Regions from separate parts of the Vallitalea maricola genome, predicted to be linked through region 2. Evidence: riboswitches for the same ligand, from Rfam matches in the RefSeq annotation. Region 2 holds a riboswitch; each other region holds the start of a gene.

Region 1 (5,637 bases), on a different contig from region 2:
AATGAATGAAAAACTGTTCCATATATAGTTTTATTAACTGATTAGAGCCAAATGGAGAATTAGCTTTTAATTGTTGATCTTGTAGACATCTTCTAGCTTCTTTAATAAAATTTTGTAATATACTTTTTTGTTCAATATCCAGCTTGATAATTTTATTCTCAAAAAATTTCATAGCTTCTGAATGACAACCAAATGAGAAAACAATAACATTAGGAGCTATTTCACCATTAGCCCATAAAGAATGGAATTCATTAGGTTTATGAAAAATCATTTGACCATTGTTAAGAACATAATGTTTTGTATCTGCCATAACTTCCAGTACACCTTTATCTACATAAACAGCTTCCCAAAAATCATGTTTCTCTCCTCGAAAAACATAATTCTTAGCAAATTCAAAATAAAAAAAGGTATATAGTTTATCGATTTTGATACTTTCCTCTAATAAGATCATAAGGTATCTCTCCTTTTGAGTAAATAAAGGTTATTATAAATAATATATCATAAATCTAGTTAATTAAAAACAGAAAGATATAAGTTAATAATATCTCATAAAAAAGATATATTTAGAAAGTGAGCGTAACAAAAAAGGTTGTTTCATAATACATATTACTTATTGTATGTTTTATGAGACAACCTTAATTAACGTTTAATTGTTATGTTTATTAAAAATTTCTGATTAGATCTTCAAAAGTATCTCTACGGCGGATAAGCTTTACATTACCATCTGAAGTTATGAGTACCTCAGCAGGACGAAGTCTATTGTTATAGTTAGATGCCATGCAATATCCATAAGCCCCTGCATCTAAAACATTAATTATATCACCTTCAAAAATCTCTGGTAGTTCACGTTGTTTAGCTATGATATCTCCACTTTCACAGATATTACCAACAATGTTTACAGTTTCTGATTTTGTTGATGGTACATTAGATTCTCTGAATATCTCTATGTCATGATGAGAATCATACATAACTGGTCGTTTAAGTACATTAAATCCTAAGTCTGTTCCTACATATTTCATACCATAATTATTTTTTATGGAATAGACTGTACCTAATAGATTACCACATTCAGCTGCAATATAACGTCCAGGTTCTACTTTGAAAGTTATTTGTTTACCATACTTAGCAGCAAAATCAAAGAATACTTTGTCTAATTTTTTACCTAAGTCTTGTAGATCTAATCTTTTTTGCCCAGCAAGTTTCTGGTAAGGGATGCCGAATCCACCACCCAAATCTACAAATTTAAGATTATCGAATTTTTCAGCTATGGCTAATACAGATTTAACACCTTCAACATATTTATCACCTTCCATGAATAATGAACCGATATGTTGATTAATACCTACTAGGTTAAGATTATATTTGGATAGAATCTCTTTTACTTGTGGGATGAAATTAGGGTCTACACCGAACTTGGTTTTCTTACCACCTGTAATAACTTTTTCATGATGACCTGCACCGACACCAGAATTAAATCTTATACATACTTTTCCGCCTTCATTTATTTGACCGTATGATTCTAGTTGTGAAACTGAATCTACACTTACTAGAATATCCCTATCTATTGCAAATTGCATTTCTTCTTTTGATACATTATTACTAATGTATAATATTTGTTCTGGTTTGAATCCTGCTTTTAACTCAACAAAGATTTCACCTGGTGACATTGCGTCAGCGTTAAGACCTTCATCACGAGCAATTTGTAATAAAGTGAGATTACCATTAGCTTTTACAGAATAGTTTACAGAGAAATTAGGATATGTTATAAGATTTTTCAGCTCTCTACATCTTTCTCTCATTACATTTTCATTATACACATATAGTGGACTACCATATTCTTTTATTAATTCCACTGGGGTAGTATTACCAAAAAAATTAGTTTCGTCAGATACTTTGTTATATGTTGTTAGCATACTCTGTTGCTCCTTTCTAAGAAATATATTGTAATAAACTAGTTAAATTATTTTTTTAATTAGATATATTATTCTTTATATCTATTAAGTGAATTTCATTAATTATTGCTTCTCTAATAAGTCGGACTAAAGTAGTATTACGAGAGTAGAGTGCTTGATTCAGTGTTCCTGTAATAACTTCTTCAGTATCTATAATAAGCTTAAAAGATTCATAGTTAAATGATTTATAGAATTTATTATGACTGAACTTGGGAACTTCTGGTGATAGAATAACTATTTTTTTATCATAATTATAAGCTTCTATTATCTCATATGAAAATATATCTAGGATTTTTTTATCAGCACAAAAATATAATCTGAACTTAGACTGTGTAATCATATTTTTTATTTTATTAATTATATTTTTAGTGTCTACAATAGTAATATATGGATTATTAGTAACTAGGTTGAATTCTAGATTATCTCTAATAACTTGTATATTTTCATCAAAATCTCTCGTAGCATTCATAATTAGTTCATCTTTAGAGATAGCAATGTATTTTGCAGAAGTACCTTCTATTATATGAGCACTACCTTTGTCAACTAGACTTGATAGTGCAGCGTAGGCATTAGAACGTGAAATACCAGATATTTTTGCTGCTTCGTAGCCAGATAATTCTCCATGCTTACACAAGGTAATGTATATAATTGATTCCTGCTGGGTAAAGCCAATGCTTTTTAATGCATCAATCAAATTCATATCTTTCACCTCATTAGTATTCCTTTATAGAACTACTATAAAGCATGTATCTATAATTGTCAAGAAAAAACTAAGGGTATGCTATGAACAAAATTCTTAGTTGAACATATAATATATATCGTACTTTTACCTCTCTATCATATACTAAAAAATTAAAACTAATAATATCAATGAAAAATCATAAGAGTTAGTGTTTAAAATATAATCTTGTATGATATAATGAATAAATAGCTTAATAAATTAGTTTCTAATAGAAGATTACATAAAAAAAATTATGATTAGTATAGATGACAGAGGAGATAGATATGGATTTATTTGATATGATGAGAGAGAAAACTCTAGAAACTGAATCCCCATTAGCTGCTAGACTACGACCAACATCTATAGAAGAGGTAGTAGGGCAAGAACATATAATAGGAAAAGGTAAATTATTATATAGAGCCATAAAAGCAGACAAGCTAGGTTCACTCATTTTCTATGGACCACCTGGAACAGGGAAAACTACCCTTGCAAAAGTGATAGCAAACACCACAAAAGCTGAATTTGTTCAATTAAACGCAACTATTTCTGGCAAGAAAGATATTGAAAAAGTAGTAAATGAAGCTAAGAACAGACTAGGAATGACTTTGGGAAGCACTATCCTATTCATTGATGAAATTCATAGATTTAATAAAGCTCAGCAGGATGCACTTCTGCCATATGTTGAAGATGGTACGGTAACACTTATTGGTGCTACTACAGAAAATCCTTATTTTGAGGTAAACAGTGCTCTTGTATCAAGGTCTAGAGTATTTGAACTAAAGCCTTTGGAAAACAAAGATATTCGAAAGCTTATAATGAGAGCCATTGAGGATAAAGAAAAAGGACTAGGTAATTTTAATGCCAGTATCAATGAAGAAGCTATAGAGTTCTTGTCCGATAGAGCTAATGGAGATGCAAGAGCAGCTCTTAATGCTATAGAATTAGGGGTTCTTACGACTGAGCCTGATGAAGACGGTATAATCAAGATAGATATAAACGTAGCATCTGAATGTATACAAAAAAGAGTTATCAATTATGATAAAAACGGAGATAATCATTATGATACTATATCAGCGTTCATAAAAAGTATGAGAGGTTCAGATCCGAATGCAGCTGTCTATTATCTTGCAAGAATGATTTATGCAGGAGAAGACCCAAAATTCATAGCGAGAAGAATTGTTATATGTGCTGCCGAGGATGTAGGAAATGCTGATCCTATGGCGATACAAGTTGCAATGGCTGCTGCTGATGCAGTTAATTTCATAGGTATGCCCGAAGGTAGGATAATATTATCTCAGGCAGCAACATATGTTGCTTGTGCTCCAAAAAGTAACGCTGCCTATTTAGCTATTGATAAGGCATTGGAAGATGTAAAGAGAGTACAGATTACCACAATACCATCTTATCTGAAAGACAGCCATTATAGTGGTGCAAAAAAACTAGGTCATGGAACAGGATATAAATATGCCCATGACTATGAAAATCACTATGTAGAACAGCAATATTTACCAGATGAACTTGTGGATGAGATATATTATAACCCTACTGACCAAGGGTATGAAAAGAAAATTGTAGAGCATTTCAAGAAAATAAAGGGGAAGGCTGAATAGTTTTCCCAATTACATTATTTTTATATAATAAAATATTATGCCAAGTCAGAACAAAACACTTTTTCTGACTTACTTGCAATATAATCTAATCTAGATAAAAAATGGAAAACTCAAATAGCTAGTTTTATCTTGACATATTTATATTAAAGTATATAATAAAATTATCTTTGGATATATTTATATATAACATAAGATACTAAAATTTAATAGATAAAAAGGTACTCGTTGAGTTAAAAGGGAAAGTGGTTAGATGCCACTGCAGCCCCCGCTACTGTAAATGGTATGAAATCTAAAATGTCATTGGGAAACTGAGAAGACTAGAGAGTAAGTTAAGCCATAAGCCAGGAGACCTGCCTTTTTATAAGTTTTAAGCTTTCGGTGGGAGAGTGTAGATTCATATATTTATTTGTAATCTGACTGTGCCTTAGCACAGTTTTTTGTTGCTTATAAATAGAAAATGCTGCATGAGTATACCGAGTGTTAATCACTTTTCTTATTAAAGAAGATATTATGGAGGTTTAGAGAATGAAAAAAATATTAAAGCTGTTACTGACAACTATGTTAATTTCAGTACTTGTTTTTAGTTTAGCTGCTTGTGGCGGCAAGAAGACACCAAAGGAAGATACATACAATCAAGAGAATCAAGTAGAGAAAGATGAAACATCAAAGACTGATGAAGACAAAAATACTAACGAAGATAAGGATACTAATGATAAGAAAGATGAAACCACTAGTAATGAAGATGAAAAAGACACTAGTAGCGAATCAGATGTATATCCATTAACTATAACAGATAAATACGGTAAGGAAATAACAATTGAGAAAGAACCAAAAACTGTAGTTTCAATTTCACCAGAATTTACAGAAACAATATTTGCTCTAGGAGCAGGACATAAAATCATTGGTAGAACAGATTTTTGTGACTATCCAAGTGAAGTAGCGAATATAGAATCAATCGGTAGTTTAGAAGAATTTAATATTGAGAGAGTAGTAGATCTTAACCCTGATGTTGTAGTTACATCTGCTCATGTAAAAGATGATGCTGTAGCTAAGTTACAAGAACAAGGTATCACTGTTTTATCACTTTCTTGGAATGAAAGCTTTGAGGGAGTATACGGTTATATAAATACACTCGGTGAAGTTATTAATAAAAAAGAAGAAGCGAATGAATTAGTAACTAGTATGAAAGATAAAGTAGCAGAAATCCAAACAGCCATAGAAGGAAAAGAAAAACCAACAACATATTTTGTAGTAGGATATGGAGAAGGTGGAGATTTTACAGCTACTGGAGATACTTTCTTAAGTGAAGCCATGGCTTTGGCCGGAGCTGATAATATAGCGAAAGATGCTACAG
Region 2 (5,637 bases):
TTGAAGAAATCATGTGTTTACTATAAGTATTACATAAATAATTCTAGTATCTTAACAAATAGTGAGCTGAATAGAACTGTAATTATTCCTGCTAATCCTATAGATAATCCGCTCATTGCACCTTGTATTTCGCCCATTTCCATAGCTTTTGAAGTCCCAACTGCATGGGAAGATGTACCGATAGCAATACCGATTGCTACTTCATCATTTATTTTGAAAAATTTCATCACAACTGGGGCAATTATCGCACCTATAATTCCTGTTAAAACAATTGCAACTACTGTTATTGCTGGAATTCCACCAATAGTATTGGATACTTCTATACCAATAGGAGTGGTTATAGATTTTGGAATAAGTGTATAAAACAATTGATCTTCATAAGCAAATACTTTGCATAACACAAATACACTGGTTATGGTTGTCAATACACCCACAATAATCCCAATTAGAATGGGTTTTGTATTCTCTTTAAACAAATGGAATTGTTTATACAAAGGAACAGCCAAAATCACTGTTGCAGGTCCTAATAAATATGATATCATATCTCCACCTTTTTCATATGATTCTAAAGGTATACCAAATATCAATAGTACACCAATAATCAAACCAATACTAATTAAAAGTGGATGCATAAGAGCTAATTTGGTCTTTTTATTTATGTATAAACCAATTTCAAACATAACAATTGAAATGAATATACCAAAGCTAGGATTATTAAAAAAATCTTCCATCATTTTCTGCCTCTTTTCATGACTTTTTGAACAGTTAAACCAGTGACACTCATTACTATGATAGTAGTAAGGATTACAATGAATAAAAAGCTTATCCATATATTACTTAATGTATCAAGTGATGATATTAACGCTACACCAGGTGGAATAAAGAAAAATGCTAAATGACTTAGTAGAAAATCACTTACCTCTTTAATTGTTTCAACCTTGATAATATTAAGACTTAGTAATACAAATAAAATCAGCATACCTAGAATATTACCGGGAACAGGTATATGACAAAGCTTATTAAGTATCTCACCAATTAAAAAAATTCCTATTATAATGCCAAATTGTCTAAGTAACTTCATAGTCTTCCTTCTTTCAGTATTTATATAATGGTGGTATAATGGTCATACCAATATTAAAAAATATAATATCACGATATTACATATTAATCAAGAGCTCTTAGGTGTTTTATTTACAAATGCCAAATGTTCTCTCATAGCATTTTGAGCTTCTTCGGGATTATGAGATTTAATTGAATTATATATATTCTCATGTTGCTTAACAAGTAAATCTTTTTGTTCTGGATTTTTCAATATCATTTCTCTTGCATCAATTATAGATGCTTCCATTAAGTATTGTACAGAAAGCAATATATTTATAATTAAACTATTGTCTGCTATTTCTGATATCTTATAGTGAAACTCTTTATCAATTTTGGCACATAGATCCTCATTATCAGTTGTGCTAAGTTTAGTAATTAATATTTGTAATTCTTGAATATCTTTTTCTGTAGCTTTCTTAGCAGCTAAAAAAGCGGTTTCTAATTCTAATAATCTTCTAAGTTCAAGTATTTCTTTTGTATTACCTTTACTTAACATAAATTTAACTGATAATGGTTCAAGAAGAGTAATAGAGGCGTTTGCGCTAATAAAATTACCTTCACCTTGTCTACTTTCAACTAAACCAATAACTTCTAAAGCTCTTATGGCTTCTCTTACTGAAGTTCTACTAACACCTAACAGTTCAGTTAATTCTCTTTCAGCAGGTAGACGATCACCTTCTTTTAGCGTACCATCTAAAATCATCTTTTGGATCTGTTCAATAACATATTCATATATCTTCTTATTTTTTACTGGAGAAAAAATATTAATCACCTCTAAATATAATATTTATCCTGAATGGATATTAAATAATATTTTATTATATTCAATTTAATATGTAAAGTAATTAAAGAAAATATTAAGAATGAATAGAATGTAAAAATATTTAACCTATAAGGAAAACAATCCATAGAAAACATGCTCATAATTTTATAAAATTATTAAATAGATAGGATTAAGATAATCTTATTAAAAGATATTACAAAAATATGAGGAGGAAGTTTTTATGCAATAATCAGCAATTATTGATGCTAACTATACTGAAAGAGATGCTTGCTTTAAATGATAATGTCATTGTTAGTAATGCAAATGATTTTTATGAATTTTTTGTTGAGGAATGTAAATTCGAAAGTGAAAAAGCAGGTATGTACATAAGATATTATGTAATTCCACAGTACGGAGAAGATTTTATAGAACAGATAAAATTTTTAATAGTTAAAATATATCATAATAACTATTTACATTAATCAAACAAAATGTTACAATGTAGCTGTCGAGAAACAGAAAATACTAATTTGCTTTTTCTTGGACCTAATAGTATATGTATCGAGTGTACTACTGTAGGTATTTACAAAAAAATTTAATAAAGGCAGTTTGAGAGGAAGGTCACAATAATTAGTTGTGAGTGAATATTATATATTCTTCGGTGAAAATCCGACACTGTCTCAGCAACCGTAATGCCAACGAAAGGACAATATACCACTGAGAATTTCATTTTACTTGTGAAATAATCGGGAAGGTGTTTTAGTAGGAAAACCACAGTGTAAGTGGCAAATGGCTAAGTCGGGATATTCTCACTCTGTTTGTTAAAATGTAATGCAAATCCCTGAGGTTGGAAGGCATAAATAGGTGGAATCTTTATGTTCTAAACCAAGTATGTCAGGGCGCTCGTAGGAGTGTCCTTTTTAGTGCACGGAACATATGACTAAGTAAGCAAAATTCGAGGAGGAAAGAAAATGATTTTATCAAGAAGCAAAAGAAAAAGTTGTGCAATCTTACTTGCAGTGGCAATGATCCTTACAATGATGCCTCTTACTGCAAAAGCAGCAGCACCTACAAATGTAGAAGTTTATTTATCTGGTGCGGCAAATCCAAATCCTACAGTAACTACACAAGATGGTGACACAGTAGAAAGTATATATACTCGTATTACAGGTCAAAGCTATCCATGGACAGTATTATATGAAATTAACGGAAAAATGGGAGATGTAGCACCTGGTAGTTGTATCGTTCCAGATAATGCATATATACAATATTACACAATAGATAACTATCAAACGGATGTACTAGCTACAATTAGTGATTATAGTTTAATAATTGTAGATGGTAAAATTAAAGTTCTAGATGGTAAAGAATATACTTGGAAAGGTTTAGAAAAAAGTATTAACATGTCTGTACCATTTGTTAGAGATGCAAATGTAGCAGTTAATCCTAAAAACTCAAGTACTCCATTAACAACTCCAGTCAAGCTATCAGATTATGCTGGTATTGAAATGAAAAGTACTGGCGGTATTAGTACTTATATGCCTATAGAAGTTGTAGCTAATTATGATGCTTATACAACACAGCTAAACGAAGGATTAGAAAAAGTTATAGCTATTGCTGATTCCTTTGGTATTAATACAAGTAATGCAGTAAATGCATTAAATGGTTCAGATAATGCTGTGAAAGCTACCGAAAAAGTAGCTTTGGGAGAAATTATCATTGATGCTTCTATTAATAATGATATACTTCTTAGCAAAGTAACTTTTAATGAAAGTGTAGCAGTATCTGTTCCTTTTGATCCCTATGTACCAAGCTATACTTTGATATCTACTACAGGTAGTGACATTATTCCAGCTACTTTCACTATAGAACCTGTTGCTATGGCAAGTGATGCAACAATATCTTATAGTACTACTGACTCGGATATTTCATTTGCAGGTAATGTAATTTCTGCAAGTACAGCAGGAAACCATAGTTTCTCAATCAAAGTTGCAAAAAATGGTGCAGAGAGAACATATGATTTTGTCTTCACTTGTGATGCTCCTATAGTTGCAGGAGATCCATCTGTTTACGCATTTTTACCTGCTCCTGGTCAGTTTACTAATGAAGGTATAACTGTTGGTGGATGGGGAGACATCTATCTTTCAGGTACAGATGGTATTAAACTATTAGCAGATAATGTTGCATCTACAGGTGTATCACTAGGATTTTTTGGTGGATACACAGTATTTGATATGAAAAATATTGATAACGACCCTAATAATAAATATGGTGTGGATTTTATAGTATATGGTAATGCTTTCTGGAATAATTCTGAACCAGGTTGTATTCAAGTAGCTCAGGCTGATAGTGAAGGAAATCCTGATACTTGGTATGATATAGCAGGTTCTTTATATTATGAAAACAGTACAAAAAAGAACTTTAGTTTAACTTATGAAAATCCTAATCCTAATGATAATATAACACATACAACAGCAGGTAATAATCTTGGAACATTGGATTCTGTTAATTATACTGGTAGTGAAACTGGTACAATTACAAAAAATACTTTCCATAATCACAGCTGGTTCCCACTTAATTGTAACTACTTTACCGGAAGAAACGGAAACCTTGCTTTAGATAAGACAAACCAATTGTCATTTGCAGACTATAATGATTCACAAAATAAGTTAACAATAACAGGTACAATGCTTGGTGGCATTACAGCTACTACAACAACTGGTTTTGGCTTCGGTTATTGTGATGTTCACCCTAATAGTAGTGGAGATAAATCAATAGCATATAATCCTTATGGAGTAGCTTCACTTAGTTCAAGTTCAGATTATAATACTTATATAGATGGCACAGGCGGTGGAGACCCTATTGATATTAGTTGGGCAGTAGATGTAAACGGAAACCCTGTTAATCTAGACAATATTCGTTTTGTACGTATCTATACTGGTGCTGCAGCTATGAATGGTATATTCGGTGAAATCTCTACTGAGGTTTGTGGTATTAAGAAAGCTACTAGTACAGGTGGAACAGTTCCTACTACTAGACCAAGTATTGAGATTGATGGTATGACATTTAGTGATTTAGAAGGAATGGGTATTACAGTATCTTCAACTTCTATATCTCAAAATCAAGAAATAGTAACTATATCTGGATTAGCTGAAAATTATACTGATTCATTTACAATTGGAGCTTCTGGATATGATATTTTTAATATTAATAATAGCACATCTAATACGTATGATTTAACATTGAATACAAGCGGAGAAACTCTTCTTCGTATAATTGCACAAACTTCAAATCAATCTCCATATATTGTGCTTTTGAAACTCTCTTAATAGCTAATGAAGGTAGAGTTGCTGATTTTTTAGTAACTCTGCCTTGCTTACTAAATAAATAGATAGAAGGTGATAGTATGTATTTTAAAAAGCGTCTATTTAGTTTTTTTATAACTATTGCTATAATAATAGGAAGTTTATCAACAGTTATTTATGCAGAACCTAATGATATTTCAGTATGGTTTTATTGTGAGAATCCACAAACGGTGACTTGCGATGATAAAAATTTTTTTGTGGATGATAGAAATATTGTTGTTCCTATGCAGAAGATTACAATAACCAATTCAGATATTTTACGTATTAATTCACTAATTAAAGAACATATTGATTATGACAAATCATTAAGTAATACTTATACAGTTGCTCATGTTTTTATAAAAGCTCTTGAGAATAAAGGTATTATTGAGTGGTGGAATTATGTTACATGGGAGAAAGATGGAAGTA
Region 3 (5,637 bases), on a different contig from region 2:
CACCATTCCCCATAATTATTTTATTAGAATCAACATTTATATATTTTGCTACAGCTTCTTTTGCAGCAGTTCCTCCAATATCAGGATATTTACCTATATTGTCTATACTAGATATTATAGTCTCTCTAATATCATCTGGTAAACCTAAAGGATTGATGTTAACACTATAATCAACAACATCTGAGTTACCATAATATCCACCATGCTTATTCATAGAGTTCATTCCTTCCTATGTTAACAACTATTAAGTCAATCTCCAACAATAATTCTAATCTTGTAATTAAAATACCATCAATATTATATAAAAGATACTGCTAATGATATTAAACAAATCATTCCAACTGTAATAATCTCAGATACATACATAATCTTAGTAGATTTTATTATATGTTCTCCACTTAATTCGTCTTCAATATCACCTATTGTTGGCTTTACAACAACTTCATTAAAATATGTGTTGGTTCCACCTATTTGTATATCTAATAACCCTGCTACTACTGATTCTGGATAGCCGCAGTTAGGGCTTTTATGATTTCTATTATCCCTTTTTAATATTTTCCAGCCTTTTCTAAAATTATATCCTAGTATACCTCCAGCCAATAACATAAAAAAGCTTCCAATCCTAGCTGGAATATAGTTAAAGATATCATCCGTTTTAGCGGAAGCAAATCCTATATCTTTGTAATGGGAATGGAGATATCCCACCATTGAATCTAGCGTGTTTACTGCTTTGTACATAAAAACAAATTGTACAGGCATATTGAATATGAATCCAATACCTATAAACATAAGAGGTGCAAGTATACCGTCTACGGTATTTTCTGCTGTTGTTTCAATGGCTCCTCTAATAACCTCTTCTTTAGTTAGGTGATTGGTATCTCTTCCTACTAGATAGGATAATTGTTTTTTGGACAAGTCTAGATCATCTTTGTCTATGGCTTTCCAAACTTTCAGAACTTCATCCTTCAAACATTTAGCTGCTAATGATGTATATAGGAGATAAGTTGTAACAACATCTCTAACATAAGGATGTATTTTCCCACAAGCAAATAATAGAAGAGTAATTATAGTTACAGTTATCCCTATTGTTGCAAAAAGCAAGATGAAGCCACCTGCTTTTAGAGGTATTTTGCTTTTTCTTATGGTTTTTTCTAGTTTGCTTATTAGTTTTCCTATGTAGATGATAGGATGGGGTATGTTTAGTGGATCGCCGAAAATCCTGTCAAGTATTAGGGCAATACATGTTATTATAATAACTTTCAATGATAACACCTCTTAGATGTAAATTTTTGTAGCTAACTTATCAAAGGGGTCAGGGTAAAGTGTTATAATCACTTGCCTTACCCTGAGAAGCGGTCGGTCTGCGTGATTATAACACTTTACCCTTCTACCCGTAATTGTAGTAGTAAATATCAATTTCTTTTATTTTTATTATAAATCAACTATTGTAAATAATGTCTTTTATTTTTTCTAGGTCGATATGTTGACGTACTAGTTTTGCTAGTTTATCGTATTCCATGTCTTTTAATTTTGCGTAGTCTATGTTGTTGTTGCAATCTAGTCCTTTTTTCTTTCTTATGTTATCAAGTATTTGTTTTCTTAGTTCATCGTTATCGAATATTCCGTGTAGGTATGTTCCGAAAACATTTTTCTTGGCGTTGATGGCTCCGTCTAATCTGTTATCTTGTAGTTTTATTAGAGGAGTACTTTCGCCCATTAGGTAAGTTTTGCCCATGTGGATTTCGTATCCGTTTACTTTTAGGTTACAGGAATTTTTTGCGAAGGGGATTTCCAGCATTATGTTTCCTGTTATTTGGGTTGTTTGTTTGATTTCTTCCATTTCTGTTTTTATTTCTAAAAGACCTAGACCATTTATACTGTTCATGACAGTTTCTACGCCTTTTTCATCGGTTATGGTTTCTCCGAGCATTTGATAGCCACCGCATATACCAATTATGGGGATATCATTTCTGTGAGCTCTGTAGATACCTGCTTTTAGGGATGAATTATGTATGTATTCCATATCTTTGAGGGTATTTTTACTTCCTGGGATGACTAATAGGTCTATGCCTTCAAAATCTTCGGTTTCTTTTATATATCTTACGGATACTCCTTCTTCTAATTCGAAGACAGTGAAATCCGTGAAATTGGACATGTATGGTAAACGGAGTACTCCAATTATGATGTCTCCTTCTGCTTTTCTATCAAATCTTTCTGTAACGCTGTCTTCATCATCTATTTTTAATGGTTCAAAGGGAATGACTCCTAGACATGGTATTTGTAGTTTTTCATAGAACATATCTATGCCTGGCTGGAGAATTTTTTCGTCACCTCTGAATTTGTTTATTATGTATCCTTTGATTCTTTTTCTTTCTTCCGGTTCAAGAAGCATGACTGTTCCATAGATTGAGGCAAATACACCACCTTTATCAATGTCACCAATAAGAATTACTGGAGCGTCTACCATTTCAGCCATACCCATGTTGACTATATCATTTTCCCTAAGATTAATTTCTGCTGGACTTCCTGCTCCTTCTAATACAATGACATCATACTTGGATTGTAACTTGTTGTAAGCCTCTACTATATGGTCTTTTAATCCGGCTTTTGTACCAAAGTAATCTTTTGCACACATATTCTTGAATATTTTACCATTCAATATTACTTGACTTCCAACATCACTTGTTGGTTTTAGTAGGATTGGATTCATTTCGACAGTAGGTTTTATACGAGCGGCTTCAGCTTGTACAACTTGAGCTCTGCCCATTTCGTTCCCGTCTTCTGTTACAAAAGAATTTAGCGCCATATTTTGTGATTTGAATGGAGCTACACTAATTCCATCATCATTTAAAATTCTGCACAAAGCAGCAGTAAGTATACTTTTACCAACGGTAGAAGCTGTTCCCTGAAACATAATATTATTCATTTTATCACTCCATTTTTTATTATAGATGCATTTTATTTAGTACTTTTTATATTTTATCAAGTTATTGATTGTAATATGGAACTTACATTTTTTTGTTTCCAATGGGGGATAATGTTTGCAGAAATGTTTATCAGAATTGATTTATGTACCATAAATATACATTAAAACAAACCCATATCTCCACACGCAATCTGGATTTAATATACATAGTAATCCAAATAAGTATCCTGACTTATACATTAGCCTAATGCAATGCCTTCCCAAATGCTGATTCAGTGGCTTTTATTGCATTAGTAGTAAATACAGTAGCGGTGGCTGTACTGGATTTTCACCAGTTTCCTTATAAATATAGATTACTTTACTCACTTTTACATATTATAAATAATAATGGTGAGCATATATTAAATTATATATATGGAATCATTATATTCTATAATAAATATAAAATCAATAACTTGACATAATTAAGTTTTTGGATTATACTCAAGTAAAATCATTTAGATGTTTGTCTAATAATCTAATAAGCACATAAGGAGTGATATAAACATGAAAAGATTTATTATTTCATTAACAATAATTGCAATGATATTAGTTGGTTGCAAAGGGACTGAACAAGAAAATAATGAAGATACCAAAAACGTAATTAATGATGAACAATCAGATATAAAAGATGATACATCTGATACAGGTCAATCAGATAATGAAGCATTGGTAGATGGTACCGAAAAGGAAATTGCTACAAGCCTCAATAATGCTTTTATGGATAAAGATTTTGAATTCATTAGTAACAACTTTAATTATTCTGCTAAATTAAAACAGATAATTAATGTAGAAATGTTAAAATCAGCAGATAGTCAGATTAATGGTTTAGCTGGTGAGTTTGAAGAAGTATTATCCACAAAAGTAGTAGAAAAAGATAATAATAAAATAGTTATTATAACAAATAAGTATAGTAAATCCAATATCAACTGTACTGTATCATTTAACCAAGATAAGGTTATTGAAAATTTTTCCTTAACACCAGCTCAGGATGTAAAAGAAGTAAGTGTTCCTGAAAATGTTAAAGAAATACCTGTGGAATTTGGTGAAGAAGAGTACAGACTTCCTGGATTGTTAACTATTCCAAAAGATAAAGATAAATATCCTATTGTCATTCTTGCACATGGTTCCGGACCACAAGATAAAGATGAAACTGTAGGACCTAATAAGCCATTTAGAGATATTGCATTCGGACTTGCAAGTAAAGGTATTGGAGTTCTTAGATATGATAAAAGAGTATTTGCTCACCGTGATAAATGGATATCAGAACAAGAGAAATTGACCGTTTATGATGAAACCATAGATGATGTGGTATATGCATACAATTATATTCTTGATAACAAAGATATTAATGCTACGGGTGTTTATGTACTTGGTCATAGTCTCAGTGGTTACTTGATGCCTCGTATAGCTAATGAGATTCCAGATGCAAGCGGTTATATTGTATTTGCTGGTCCTGCTAGACCTTTGGAAGATTTATTGGTATATCAAATACCTTATTTATCTAATCTAGATGGTAAGATTACTGATGAAGAACAACAACAAATTAATTATTATAGGAGTGTTTATGATAAAGTAAAAAATATTGATGAGTCCAGTAATTATACATCAGCAGATTTGGGTGGAGTAGGCAAAGCTTATTACCTTGATCTAAAAGATTATAAACCTACTATAGTTGCAAAAGATATTACTAAACCAATGCTATTTTTACAAGGTAAAAGAGATTATCAAGTTACTTTAGAAGACTTTAATATGTGGAAAGAAAGCTTGGAGTCAAAAGATAATGTAACAATGAAATTATATGACGGACTTAATCATCTGTTCATAAAAGGTGAAGGTACCCCTAATCCTGATGAATATTTTATACCTTCTAAGGTGGATAATAATGTTATTGATGATATTTCAGAATGGATTCTCCTAAATAACTCAAACTAATATTATATATGAAACTTTCATAATAAAGGCTCTGTTTAATTAATCTTCAACTTAAACAGAGTCTTTATTATTATTAATCTCTTAACCTATACATACTTGTTATGTAATTATAATATATTAAATAATAATAAAAAACTTGAATTTAATTGTAACTCCCTTATCCTTTAACAATGCTGGTTAATTCTTTTGCTCTCAAATCTTCCAATTTATAATACTCTCCATTAATTTCATCTGATAATTTTTTACCTAACCCTAATTGAATAAAACCACTTTCAGTATCTATAACCATAGTTTGTATACCTTCATTTCTTATTATCCCAGCCATATGTAAGGCATCATCTATAGGCTTACCATTGTTCAATGAGACATTGGCTTTGCCATCTGTGACGAGTACTATCAAAGGCTCCATATCCGGTTCTTTTACCTTATAAGATTTTAGCAATTCATAAGCTGCATATAAACCAGAAGCTAAAGGGGTTTTCCCACCTGTAGGTATATTCTTCAGCCGCTTATCTGCCATATCTACACTTTTTGTTATTTGAAGTAGAACTTCAGCCTTATTTTTTCTAAAAGCAATCATCCCTACTTTATCCCTCTTCTGATAAGCATCATTCAACATTGAAATGATTGCTGACTTTACAGCCCTCATTCGTTGTTTTGTTCCCATAGAACCACTTGCATCAACTACAAACAATATTGTACTACCTGTCCTTCTTTCTCTTATTTTTTCTCTGATA
Region 4 (5,637 bases), on a different contig from region 2:
TAAATGATATCCAGGACCTAAACCAAGAAGGTAAAATAATTGATGTGAAGAAAGGTACAACAGGCTATCTGTATGCAACAGAGAATCTTACGAAAGCAAAGATAAATGGACTTTCATCAGAGAATGCATGTGTAATTGAAGTAACACAAGGTAAAGCAGATGCTTTCATATATGACCAGCTTACCATATATCGTCAAAACAAACTGAATGAAGAAACAACAGAAGCAATATTGATACCATTTCAAGATAGTGAAAGCTGGGGAATAGGAGTAAAGAAAGGCAATACAAAATTACTTAATAAGATAAATGACTTTATAAAAGAATTTAAAGAAAATAACGGATTCAATGGAATTACTGAAAAATATCTAAAAGAGGAAAAGGAAACATTTGATGAACTTGGTTTTCCTTGGTTCTTTGATTAAGGTGAAAATATGAGACGAACAGATGATAAAAAAGTAACAGTTCTTAATAAAGTCATTAGTGCTGCATTAGTCATAGTAATTATAATATTTTTTTTGTGGGTGTCCATAAAAGCCATTGACCTGAAACTTGATTTTACAACTTTATTAGAGTATAAGCAAAGACTATGGCAGGGTTTTTATATGACTATCATAATATCTATAGGAAGCTTATTACTTAGTTTGCTAATAGGATCAATTACTGCCATAGGACAAAATTCTAAGATATTGACAATTAGCTATCTATGCAAAATATATATACAGATTATAAGAGGAACCCCACTACTTGTTCAAATATATTTTTTCTATTATATTATCGGTACTGCATGGGGTGTTGATAACAGATATATAGCAGGAATAATCATCTTATCAATATTTGAAGGAGCTTATATCTCAGAGATTATTAGAGGTGGGCTAGAAAGTATAGATATTAGGCAATATGAGATATCAAAAGCTATTGGACTAACACCAAGAAAAACATTCCGATTTGTGACTTATCCTATATTGATGTCACGAATATTACCAGCATTGACAGGGCAGTTTGCATCTATTATAAAAGATTCATCCCTATTATCTGTAATAGCATTAATTGAACTGACACAAACAATACAAGAAATATCGGCAGTTAATTTTAGGATGTTTGAGAATTATATATTTGTAGGAGCGTTGTATTTTATACTTACCTTTGCAGTTTCCATGTTATCCAGAGTGTTTGAGAGGAGGTACAAGCATGAATATAGAACTAAAAAATATCTGTAAAAGTTATGGTGATAGTATTGTGTTGCAAGATATTAACTATGAAGATGATATTAATTCTATTGCAATCATTGGTCCGTCTGGCGGAGGGAAATCAACCCTACTCCGAATAATTGGAGGACTACTTACTCCAAGCTCTGGTGAAATGTACATTGATGGTAAAAAAATAAATTTTGATGAGAAGTCACTTGTTATGCTCCGTAGAAACATTGGGTTTGTATTCCAGTCCAAAGGATTGTTTGAGCATTTGACAGCTATGGAAAATGTTATACTTCCTCTAATACATACTTTTGGCATAAACAAAACTGATGCAGTCCAAACAGCTAGTAAACTATTTGATAGATTTGGATTATCAAGGGAAAAGGATAAATATCCGTCACAACTATCCGGTGGACAGCAGCAAAGGATATCTATAGCTAGAGCGGTGGCTATTAAACCAAAACTGCTATTATTGGATGAACCTACGTCTGCGCTAGACCCTGAGTATACTGGTGAGGTTCTAGACATGCTTAATGAATTCCAAAATGATGGATTAGATTCAATAATAGTTACTCATGAAATGGGTTTTGCCAAGAATTCATGCGATAAAATCATTTTTTTAGCAGAGAATACGATTTTAGAAAGTGGTAAAAGTAGCAAACTTTTTAGGGAGCCGAAAACTAAGGAGTTAATAAGTTTCTTGGATAAGATTTTGGAGTGGAAAATTTAATAAACATTGACATATTATGATTTATGTTTTAAACTAGAAAAAAATTGAATAATTGGAGTAGGTGGCAATTTTTATTGCATAATAGGGAATCAGGTGTAAAACCTGAACGGTCACGCCGCTGTAATGTGGAGTAGTTTTACATTAACCCACTGTATTAGTAATAGAAGTTACTTCTTTGAAAGTAATCAAATCAAGAAGTAATCTTTAATAATATGGGAAGGGGTAGAATTACAAGGAAACTAAGTCAGAAAACCTGCCTGTCTCTAAAACACTTTCACTTATACGAAGTGAAAACTCTGCGAGTGACGGAGGGTGTGGAATACTTGATATAATCTTGTGAATAGATATTTGCTGTATTAGGTAGGCAGGAATTTCCCTTATTTATGCTATAGAAACATTACATAGAATGTTTTATTGTGGAAAATATTTTGATATACATACAAACTAAGTATTTTTAAAGTGCTTGAGTAGGTGTGTGTAATATAGGGAATGGTAGCCAAATTATAGCAGATTGGAAATATAGAATTATATTGATGATTTTCATGCTTTTTAACTTGCAGAAGTTAAGGGGCATTTTTTATTGCAGTAAATTAATATGTGTATTCACACTGCAGTTTAAATAATCCAATTATATTCTAAGACAAATAAAATTGATGTTGTATGGAGGAAAAAAAGGATGAATAAAAAACTAGCTATCATATTTACTTTAATAGGATGTATGATCATTTTAAGTTTTACAGGGTGTAGTAATGATAAGAAAACAGAAAAGAAAGAAGTTAGCGTAGAGTCAAATGGAATGGAAAAAGATAACTCACAAGAAAAAGATTCTGGCGAAATGGCTAAAGAGAAAGATAAGATGCCAAAAGAAATGGATAAAAAAATGCCAGAAGGTATGGATAAGAAGATGCCAAAAGGTATGGGTGAAGGCAAAATGCCATCTATGGGTGGTGCTGTAATTACTGTATCAGAAGGTGAAGGCTATCCAGTTACTATTACTGATATGTACGGTAATGAAGTAACTTTAGAGAAGAAACCAGAAAAAATAGCAGCAATATCAGGTACTTTTCTAGGAGTCTTATGTGATTTAGGAGGTAAATCAATATGTACATCTGAGACTGGCGGTGGTGCTCCTGTAGATCCAAAGGATATAGAGGGATTACCAGTAGTAGGTAAAGTTTATAATCCTGATATTGAAAAAATTGTTGCATTACAGCCAGAATTGGTAATAGCTCAATTTGGTTTACAGAATGGAGTTATTCCAGTTCTAGAACAAAGCAAAATAAAAGCTTTGGCTTTACATATGAGAACATATGAAGATGTTATAGACAATATTAGAGCAATAGGACGTATTATTGATGAATCAAACAAAGCGGAAGAAGTTATCGCCGACATGGAAAAGGAAAAGAAAGAGTTAGTTGATAAATTACCAGAGGAATCTAAAAAAGTAGTTATACTATATGCTACATCAAAAGATGTGTCAGTAAAATTACCAAAGAGCATAGCTGGGAATGTAGCAGATATATTGAAACTTGAAAATATAGCAGCAGGTTGTGCACCAGAAGGAATGGGTGGAGAAACTACACCTTTCAGTATGGAATATATTATTGAAAAAGACCCAGATGTAATCTTAGTAACAAGTATGTTAAGTTCTGATGAAGATGCAAAAAAAGTTATTAGTGAAAAATTAGGAAAAGACCTAGTATGGAAAGAATTAAGAGCTGTTAAAGAAGGAAATATAGTTTATCTACCACAAAAATACTTCTTATACAATGCAGGTTGTGACTTTGTTGATGCCATTGAGTATATGGCAAAAGGTGTATATCCTGAAGTATTTGGTGGTTTAGATGAATAAAACCATATCAAAAGATAGTAATAAAATAGCATTTATCATAGCATTTGGAATTTTATTGATAATAGCTTTTTTATTAAGCAATGCTAAGGGAAGCATGAATGTTTCTATGAAAAGAATATTAGAAGTAATTATTAACAATGATGGTTCAGCTGAAAGATTGGTAATATGGAACATCAGATTACCAAGAACTATAGTAGCAGGATTAGTTGGAGTTAATCTAGCTTTGTCTGGGTGTATATTGCAAGGGGTCATGCGGAACCCCTTGGCTGACCCAGGTATTATTGGTATATCATCAGGAGCTGGACTTGCAGGGATAATCATATTGATACTATTTCCAAAGTATCAGATGCTGGTTCCACCATTTGCGTTTGTTGGTGCAATGGGGGCAGCGATAATGATATATGTATTATCTTGGAAAGGTGGTATACAACCAATAAGAGTCATACTTGCAGGTGTTGCAGTATCAACCTTGCTAGGAGCAGGTATATCTGCATTGATGGTATTCTTCAGCGACAGAGTACATGGTGCATTAATGTTTATGAACGGTGGATTATCTGCTAGAAGCTGGCCTGAGTTGTGGACAATTTTACCATATACCATTATAGGATTGATTATACTATCTTTTATGTCGGAAAAGCTTAATATACTTATTCTAGGTGATGATATTGCAAGAGGTGTGGGGCTTAATGTTGAATTAGTTCGTTTCGGGTTAACGGCAGTTGCGGCTATGTTGGCTGCCAGTGCAGTATCAGTAGTTGGTTTATTAGGATTTGTTGGTCTTATTATTCCTCATAGTGTCAGACTTATGGTTGGTAATGATTATAAGTACTTAATTCCTGGTTCATCATTATTGGGAGCAGCAGTGGTTATGTTGAGTGATACTTTTGCTCGTACTGTATTAAGTCCTGTTGAAATACCAGTGGGAATTGTTATGGCAATCTTAGGAGTACCGTTTTTTCTATATTTGTTAAGAAAAGATTAAAATACATATAGATGAGAGTTGGTTGTATGGAAGAGATACTAAGAGCTGAGAATTTATCAGTTAAATATAAAGAGAACCAAGTTATAAAAGACCTGAATCTAAATATAGGAAAGGGTAAAATCTATGCAATAATAGGACCTAATGGTTCAGGTAAAACAACATTATTGAGAACATTATCAAGGAATATCAAGCCTAATAAGGGCAAAGTTTTTTTAGATGGAGAAAATATATCTGGTATCAAAAGCAAGCAGATAGCTAGAAAAATGGCTGTTTTATCTCAGATACATGGTAGTAATACAGATGTGACAGTAAGAAATCTGGTAGTATATGGGAGATACGCTTACAAAGAGTGGTGGAAGGGAGATAGTGAACAAGATAACGATATAGTTGATTGGGCTCTGGAAACTACTAATATGAAGGATTTTGCTAATAAGAAGATGTGTAATCTATCTGGTGGTGAAAAGCAGAGAGCGTGGATTGCAATGGCTATTGCTCAGAAACCAGAGATATTATTGTTGGATGAACCTACAACTTTTTTGGATATAAGCCATCAGTTAGAGGTATTGGAATTGGTTGAGAGTCTTAATAAAGAGAATGGTATTACTATACTTATGGTGTTGCATGATATTAATCTTGCTGCTAAATATTCGGATGAATTGATAGTCATTAAGGACGGAGATGTTTATTTGAAGGGGGAACCTTGGGATATAGTAAGTAAGGAGAACCTGAAGGATGTTTTTAATATTAATGGGGATATAACAGAAGATAAAGAGAGTGGGAAGCCGGTGTTTTTTCCTAGATTAGTGAGGTAGCTATAGTATATTATTGGGGGACAGTCAGGGTAAAGTGTTATAATCACTTGCCTTACCCTGAGAGCGGC

Evidence for each region. Region 2 has a riboswitch for cobalamin ahead of AACQ14_RS11150 (hypothetical protein). Riboswitches for the same ligand answer to the same signal wherever they lie in the genome.
Region 1: it holds a riboswitch for cobalamin, as region 2 does, so the genes downstream of both, AACQ14_RS21070 (ABC transporter substrate-binding protein) here and AACQ14_RS11150 (hypothetical protein) in region 2, are expected to answer to the same signal.
Region 3: it holds a riboswitch for cobalamin, as region 2 does, so the genes downstream of both, AACQ14_RS01040 (cobyric acid synthase) here and AACQ14_RS11150 (hypothetical protein) in region 2, are expected to answer to the same signal.
Region 4: it holds a riboswitch for cobalamin, as region 2 does, so the genes downstream of both, AACQ14_RS16795 (ABC transporter substrate-binding protein) here and AACQ14_RS11150 (hypothetical protein) in region 2, are expected to answer to the same signal.

The regions. Positions count from the first base shown of each region.
Region 1 covers NZ_BTPU01000088.1:2,267-7,903, reverse strand. The annotation lists gene AACQ14_RS21090 (AraC family transcriptional regulator) at 1-451, opposite strand, end outside; gene lysA (diaminopimelate decarboxylase) at 663-1,913, opposite strand; gene AACQ14_RS21080 (TrmB family transcriptional regulator) at 1,969-2,652, opposite strand; gene AACQ14_RS21075 (replication-associated recombination protein A) at 2,958-4,283, shown strand; cobalamin riboswitch at 4,483-4,655, shown strand; gene AACQ14_RS21070 (ABC transporter substrate-binding protein) at 4,809-5,637, shown strand, end outside.
Region 2 covers NZ_BTPU01000033.1:5,071-10,707, forward strand. The annotation lists gene AACQ14_RS11130 (LrgB family protein) at 30-734, opposite strand; gene AACQ14_RS11135 (CidA/LrgA family protein) at 731-1,081, opposite strand; gene AACQ14_RS11140 (FadR/GntR family transcriptional regulator) at 1,169-1,873, opposite strand; gene AACQ14_RS11145 (hypothetical protein) at 2,128-2,346, shown strand; cobalamin riboswitch at 2,522-2,670, shown strand; gene AACQ14_RS11150 (hypothetical protein) at 2,836-5,193, shown strand; gene AACQ14_RS11155 (S-layer homology domain-containing protein) at 5,271-5,637, shown strand, end outside.
Region 3 covers NZ_BTPU01000003.1:2,711-8,347, reverse strand. The annotation lists gene AACQ14_RS01050 (pyridoxal phosphate-dependent aminotransferase) at 1-214, opposite strand, end outside; gene cbiB (adenosylcobinamide-phosphate synthase CbiB) at 298-1,263, opposite strand; gene AACQ14_RS01040 (cobyric acid synthase) at 1,439-2,926, opposite strand; cobalamin riboswitch at 3,127-3,302, opposite strand; gene AACQ14_RS01035 (alpha/beta hydrolase) at 3,473-4,900, shown strand; gene AACQ14_RS01030 (magnesium chelatase subunit D family protein) at 5,058-5,637, opposite strand, start outside.
Region 4 covers NZ_BTPU01000060.1:77,826-83,462, forward strand. The annotation lists gene AACQ14_RS16780 (transporter substrate-binding domain-containing protein) at 1-422, shown strand, start outside; gene AACQ14_RS16785 (amino acid ABC transporter permease) at 432-1,217, shown strand; gene AACQ14_RS16790 (amino acid ABC transporter ATP-binding protein) at 1,189-1,923, shown strand; cobalamin riboswitch at 1,966-2,199, shown strand; gene AACQ14_RS16795 (ABC transporter substrate-binding protein) at 2,600-3,775, shown strand; gene AACQ14_RS16800 (FecCD family ABC transporter permease) at 3,768-4,757, shown strand; gene AACQ14_RS16805 (ABC transporter ATP-binding protein) at 4,784-5,569, shown strand.